Regions from separate parts of the Anaerobacillus sp. ABA4_114 genome, predicted to be linked through region 3. Evidence: predicted binding sites of a transcription regulator. Region 3 holds the regulator's gene; each other region holds the start of a gene.
The links. Region 3 encodes LexA, which represses DNA repair genes until DNA is damaged. Its sites were predicted from a motif close to CGAACATATGTTCG; they were not measured.
Positions count from the first base shown of each region.

Region 1: a site for LexA is predicted at 1,060-1,073, ahead of ACXAEY_RS08120 (Y-family DNA polymerase). Genes of this name have one in related genera too.
Region 2: a site for LexA is predicted at 1,270-1,283, ahead of ruvA (Holliday junction branch migration protein RuvA). Genes of this name have one in related genera too.

Region 1 covers NZ_JBSWUM010000001.1:1,624,524-1,626,798, forward strand. Annotated here, with positions in the region: gene ACXAEY_RS08115 (M4 family metallopeptidase) at 1-803, opposite strand, end outside; gene ACXAEY_RS08120 (Y-family DNA polymerase) at 1,188-2,275, shown strand, end outside.
Region 2 covers NZ_JBSWUM010000001.1:1,361,267-1,363,541, forward strand. Annotated here, with positions in the region: gene ACXAEY_RS06670 (YebC/PmpR family DNA-binding transcriptional regulator) at 1-80, shown strand, start outside; gene ACXAEY_RS06675 (BofC C-terminal domain-containing protein) at 173-715, shown strand; gene ruvA (Holliday junction branch migration protein RuvA) at 1,306-1,908, shown strand; gene ruvB (Holliday junction branch migration DNA helicase RuvB) at 1,921-2,275, shown strand, end outside.
Region 3 covers NZ_JBSWUM010000001.1:2,193,894-2,196,168, reverse strand. Annotated here, with positions in the region: gene ACXAEY_RS11135 (hypothetical protein) at 1-119, shown strand, start outside; gene ACXAEY_RS11130 (sporulation protein) at 189-947, opposite strand; gene lexA (transcriptional repressor LexA) at 1,052-1,672, opposite strand; gene yneA (cell division suppressor protein YneA) at 1,826-2,152, shown strand; gene ACXAEY_RS11115 (YneB family resolvase-like protein) at 2,149-2,275, shown strand, end outside.

The DNA of each region.
Region 1 (2,275 bases), 570 kb from region 3:
CCACCTCTCGTCGTATCTTTTAAGTAATAGGTTGATGAAGAGAGGAGTGTGTTGAATGACTTCGTATCACCAAGGACTCCAGTGCCTGTCCCGGTTGTTGTCGTGCCAGTGATATCACCACCGCCGCCCGGTTTGCCGACACCTTGTTTTTTGGCTTCGTGAATCGCGTTGAAGCTTGTTAGCACTTCTCCTGTCACAGCATCGATAAGATAATTCCAATTTCCTGGCTCAGGGGATAGGAAGTTAAGTGTTACATGATAGGCGTAACTAGCAGTATGCCCCTGTGGATATACGACAAGGTCTGACTCTGGTTTTTGTTCGTAATCAGGCGTGAAACCAAGAGCTTCCTCCGCTTTTTTAATTGCATCCTGCTTTTTAAATTTAGCTGCTTTCTTTAGTTCTTTCTTTGATTCTAGATCTGAAATGACTTGCCCTGAGACAGCTGTTAATACGCCATCTTTATTTACGTGAACCGTTTGGGTAGAGCCGTAAACTGGCGTCCCCTCATGTAACTGTTGGAGGCGAAATACGGTAAACCCGAGATCATCTTTCTCACGCGATAAAATTTCAAAGGATTGCTCGGCGGTCTTTCCGCTGAAATTGTAGTAATCTTTGTTTTCGTTTAAGTAATCGAACAACACCTCGTTTGGATTTTTTGCGGAGGCCTTTGTTAACTGGCCTGATACAAACGATGGTGTTTCTTTTTTGTTATGTACGTTAGTTGCTAACGATGAGGGTGGTGCAAGCATGCTTCCTACAAGCCCTGCAGATAATCCTAATGCTAAAAGTTTTTTCTTTCTCATTTGAATCCTCCTTTTATCAGATGAGAAAACCATAGCATATAAAACTAAATATTCAAATAAATTAGATAATTTTGATAATATTACCTACTTTAAGTTAATTGGTTGTGAATCTATAGACCTAGGCAATATAGCTTTTAGGACTAATGTATCAGTCCTTGATGTTAGGCAGGGATGATGCGAATCGGGAGAAATCGCTAATTCTCTTGGGTTGGTCACCTCTACATCTTTTGGTTGGAAGAAAGTACTTATTGATATACGAACGTATATTCGGGTAAAATACGGGTATAGATATACAGAACTAGTGTTCTTATTTTCGATTATTTGAAAGGAGTGGTGAAGGTGGATTATTCAACGTTAAAAAAGAAAACCATTTTGTGTGTTGATATGAAAAGTTTTTATGCGAGCTGTTCTGCGGTCGAGATGGGGCTCGATCCCTTAACGTGTCATCTTGCTGTCGTGGGAGATACGGAGCGTCAGGGTAGTGTTGTTTTAGCGGCCTCGCCTGCACTAAAAGAAGATTTTAATATCCGAACAGGAAACAGGCTTTTTGAAATTCCTGATGATCCCCGTATTCATATCGTGAATGCAAGAATGTCATCCTATTTGAAGCAATCGATGGAGATCACAAGGTTATTTCATCGGTATGTTCCAAAAGAGTGTATCCATACGTACAGCGTGGATGAATCTTTTCTTCAAATCGACGGGACTGAGCGTCTTTGGGGAGGACGCTTTGAGACGGCTAATAAAATCAGGAAAGAAATCAGTGAAACGTTCGGTTTACCATGTGCGATCGGTATAGGTCCTAATATGCTGATGGCGAAGCTTTGTCTGGATTTAGAGGCCAAGAAGTATGGCGTTGCTGAATGGACGTATGAGGATATTCCTGAGAAGCTCTGGTCCATTTCGCCTCTAAGTAAGATGTGGGGGATCGGTCCGCGTCTCGAGCGCACTTTAAATCGGATGGGAATTATGAATGTTGAGCAGCTCGCAAAATACCCGCTACATCTTCTTGAACAAAAATTCGGAGTGATGGGTAATCAGCTCTATCACCATGCATGGGGAGTAGACCTTTCCGACATTGGAGCTCCGATTATGCAGGGACAGATTAGCTTTGGTAAAAGTCAGATTCTACTGCGGGATTATCACGAACAAAAAGAAATCAAACACGTTATTTTGGAAATGAGTGAAGAAGTAGCGAGGCGTGCGAGGAGAGCCGGGAAAGCGGGGCGTACGATCAGCCTCGGGATCGGCTATAGTAAAGACGAAGGAGGCGGTGGTTTTCACAGGTCGAAAAGCATCGATAGCCCCACTTCCATCACACTTGAAATCTATAACGTGTGCTTGCAGCTTTTTCAGGAATTTTATAGAGGGCAAACGGTTCGGAAAATTTCAATCGCTCTTTCAAATATTTGTGATGACGAGGAAGTGCAGCTCGACCTTTTCAATATGAAACGGCCGAAGCAACGAGACCT
Region 2 (2,275 bases), 830 kb from region 3:
ACATGCTCGAGGATAATGACGATGTTCAAGAGGTATATCATAATGCTGAGATAAGTGACGAGGTATATGAGAAGTTTTGAAGAGCTACATGGTGATGTAGTTCTTTTTTTTGTACATATTATCTTCACTGCTGGGCACGCTAACAGAATCTAAAAGAAAGGTGCTAAAAATTGTGAAAAACCTATTCGGCTTTTTAGTAGTGCTTATTCTGATTATGGGTTCTTTGCCAGCACATGTACTGGCGGTTGAAAATGCCCAGAGTGAGCGTGAATTTGATGAAAAGCATTATCATATGAATGGACCTATGGTTATTGAAGTAATCCTAAGAACTAACTATGCAGATGGAGTTTCCACGGAGCAATCCATTCAAAAAACCGTCTGGTCTATGGAAGATTTCTGGAGTGAGTATGCGGGATGGCAGCTTGTTAACCAAGATCACGGTAAAATGGTCTTTGAACGCAAAATTGAAGATATTTCCCCGGCTATGAAGGAGAATGGTCATTTCGGACTTACAGATGATGGCGTTCTCACGATTTTTGAAGGAAAGCCAGATGAACAGAAAGTCATACAAACGTTCTTTCAAATCGACGTTGGTAAAGTAGAAAGCTCCAGACTTAAGGAGCTTGCTGAAGGTATTCCGATAGAGTCCTGGTATAACTTTGAAGACATGCTCCATACGTTTTATAAAATAAAGAAATCACAACCTGTCCGTTAGGATGGGTTGTTTGATTTTTAGAGTGAAATGTGAGACTCGCAGAAACTCCGATAATTCTCTCTTTCAACAGAACGCAAGTGTTCTATTTCAAGAGTTCCAATATCTCCGTTTCTAAACGCTCACCTACACTTTTCATGCCTAAACGCCCTCTTCCGCTTTTCATGTGATCCAGCTGCAGAGGGCAGGTCCTCGATCGCTTCACCCTTCAACCTGAACACAAAGAACGTGGTCATTTTGAAGGGCTCCAGCCCTTTTCGGACCTAATCGCCCTCTTCCGCTTTTCGTATGATCCAGCTGCAGAGGCCAAATACTCCGGTAGTTTCGAAATGTAGATTGAGACAAAAAGCGTCTCATTCTACATTCCTCCAACTCCCTGCGTATTTAAACGGCCTCTTCCGCTTTTCTTGTGATCCAGCTGCAGAGGGCAGGCTCTCGATCGCTTCACCTTATCAATTGAACACAAAGGGCGTGTTCATTTGATAAGGCTCCAGCGCTTGTCGAGCCTAATCGCCCTCTTCCGCTTTTCTTATAATATGATAAAATAAAAAGATATAGAAATGCATGTTCGTATGCGATGGGGAGAGAGTTTTTTGATTGAGTATATTAAAGGTAATGTTGAATATATAGATACTGAGTATATTGTTATCGAATCGAATTCGATTGGGTATAAAGTTTATTGTGGAAATCCTTTTACGTTTCAGAGGTATAGGGGGCAGTCTATTCAGATTTTCACGCATCATTATGTGAGGGAGGATCTGATTGCGCTTTATGGTTTTCCGACGAGAGAAGAGCGTCTTTTGTTTGAGAAGCTTTTGAATGTTTCAGGTATCGGTCCTAAGGGAGCGCTTGCGATTTTAGCTACAGGTGAGCCTGATAAAGTAGTTAGTGCGATCGAGTTAGAGGATGAGAAGTTCTTGACGAAGTTTCCAGGTGTCGGGAAGAAAACAGCTCGTCAGATCATACTTGATCTGAAAGGAAAATTAAAAGGATTCGGTGAGCCGCAGGAAGGTCTTTTCGCTGTGGAAGAGACAGAAGAAGATGGTACGCATGAACTTGAAGAAGCCATCGAAGCTTTGAAGGCACTTGGCTATGCTGAACGAGAAATTAAGAAAATAAAGCCTGGGCTTCAGGAAGAAGTGCTTTCGACAGATCAATATATTAAAAAAGCGCTTCAGCTTATGCTGAATCGTTAAGGAGGGGTCATAGTGGAAGAACGCATTCTATCAGGTGAGCAGGTCGGTGATGACTCATCCGTAGAATATAGCCTCCGTCCGCAGCGATTAAGTCAGTACATAGGTCAGGAGAAGGTGAAGCGTAATCTAGAGGTGTTTATTGAAGCGGCGAAAATGCGCGAGGAGCCACTAGATCACGTATTGTTATATGGTCCACCAGGACTTGGGAAGACGACTCTTTCTGCAATCATAGCAACTGAAATGGAAGTGAATCTCCGGACGACGTCTGGTCCAGCGATTGAGCGACCAGGAGATCTTGCTGCCATTTTAACGGCACTTGAACCTGGAGACGTTCTTTTTATCGATGAGATTCATCGCTTGCCGCGAA
Region 3 (2,275 bases):
AAAAGACGTTAGGAACGTTTGAATCGAACGAAAGAGCATTGGAAGTGCTTAAGGAATTGTATAACGGTATCGATGAAAGAGTCGGGAATATCACAAAGGTAGTAATACCATTAAAATAACGTGAACTCTCCGTAATCAAAAAACTGTCTCGATAAACAATCGAGACAGTTTTTTGTGAATCTATAACATTACTTTTTATATTGATCAATTTTTAGCTGTAATTTTCTTGCGATAACGTCAGATGAATCGTTCAGCTCTTGGTTTGTTAACGTCACTTTTGCAATGCTTTCGTCCATTTCCAAAGCTTCTGCAAACAATCCTCCGAGTCCGCGAGCGCGGCGATCGACTTCAAGCATGACATCTAAATGGTTATCGTGTAAAAAGAAGATCGCTTCGAGTTCATCTAAGTAAGCGCGATATTCCCCGCTAGGCGTGAATTCGAACTCTTGAACATAGCCGTAGCGAGACTGCTCCATTTCCACCTTTTTCACATGGAAGCCCAGGTAGCTTTCTAATGCTTCGATTACTTTTTTTACATGTGGATGTGGAGAAACTTGAATAAGGTCTCTATCTTTTGGATCAAGCGCCATCGGGATGTCTAGCCCTGTCTCAAACCATACTGGAAGCCTTCCGAGTGAAGCTGGCGTGTCGTATGGAAGTTGAATGGAAAACGGGATTTCTTTCGTTTCACCTTCTGAGATCTTCTCCTGATCAGCAACCTTATATTTCTTTAGCGCCACTTTTTCTCTTACTTTTTTATCATCTACTTCACGGATAGCTTCTGTCATAAGGAAGATATGAATCGCATCGATCGATTGCTCGATTTCACCACCCTTGATGACAACTTTACCATTAACGGTTTCCCCCGGAACGAAATAATCCTTCTCTAACTGCGTATCAACCTTTGCAGCACCTACTCCGACACTTGCTAGAAACTTCTTAAACATGATTTTCCACCTTTCATAATTAGCTGTTTCCTGATTATACGATAAGAGATAAAAAAAGGATTCATGTTTTTAGAATAAAAAAATAAGAAGCGCAATTTGCGCTTCTAGTGGATTGAACGAAATACACCGATGACTTTACCTAGAATGGAAACTGAATCAAGGATGATCGGCTCCATCGATGAATTCTCTGGTTGTAGGCGGAAGTAGTTGCTTTCTTTAAAGAATCGCTTAACCGTAGCTTCGCTATCTTCCGTCATCGCGACAACAATATCTCCGTTGTTCGCAGTAGGCTGTTGTTTCACAATTACCATGTCACCGTTATAAATGCCAGCTTCGATCATACTGTCACCTTCGATGATTAGCATGAACGTGTGCTCGTCATCTTGTACAAAGTGTTCTGGTAGAGGAAAATACTCTTCAACATTTTCGATCGCCGTTATCGGTTGGCCGGCAGTTACTTTACCAATGACCGGAATGTTCACCGTTTCTGGACGAGGAATATCGATCGTTTCATCTAGTCCGAGTACTTCGATTGCTCTTGGTTTCGTTGGGTCGCGTCGGATGTAACCTTTCTTCTCAAGTCTTGCAAGGTGTCCGTGGACAGTTGAGCTTGAAGCGAGTCCTACAGCTTCACCAATTTCTCTAACGGAGGGTGGATAACCCTTTTGTTTCACTTCGACTTTAATAAAGTCCAGAATATCCTGCTGACGGTTTGATAGTTTCATATCTCTGGCACCTCGTTCCAATCTATCTATTTGTTAGTAGTATACCAGAATTTTTGTTCGCATACAAACATAAGTTCGAAAATTCAGTTGACACGAACAGAGGTTCTGTTTATACTGAAACCAGAACAAATATTCGTATTCGGGGTGATTGGGATGAGAAAACAAGCTAGAGGCTTGTCTGGAATTGATTTTCTTGTCATTATATCTTTTGTGGCCGTATTAATATTCGTGTTTGTATCATTGAGAGCAGCAGCTGCTGAAGGGTATGATCGTTATACTGAAATTGAATTAGAGCGGGGAGATACTGTTCTTGAAATCGCAGAAGAATATCGTGATGCACATGAGCTGTCTGACCGTAATTTTATCAGCTGGGTGGAAGAAGCGAACAAAATAGATGCAGATCGAATAGTAGCAGGAGATACACTTATCATTCCTGTTGAGGCAAATGCAACAGCGCTGGGGGTAAAGGAAAAGGAATGAATGCAATCATATACTGTCGGGTAAGTACAAAGAAAGAAACACAGGAATCATCACTTGCCAGGCAAAAAGAAGAGCTGCAAAGATTTGCAGCTCAATCTGGTTTTACAGTACATAAAGTGATCG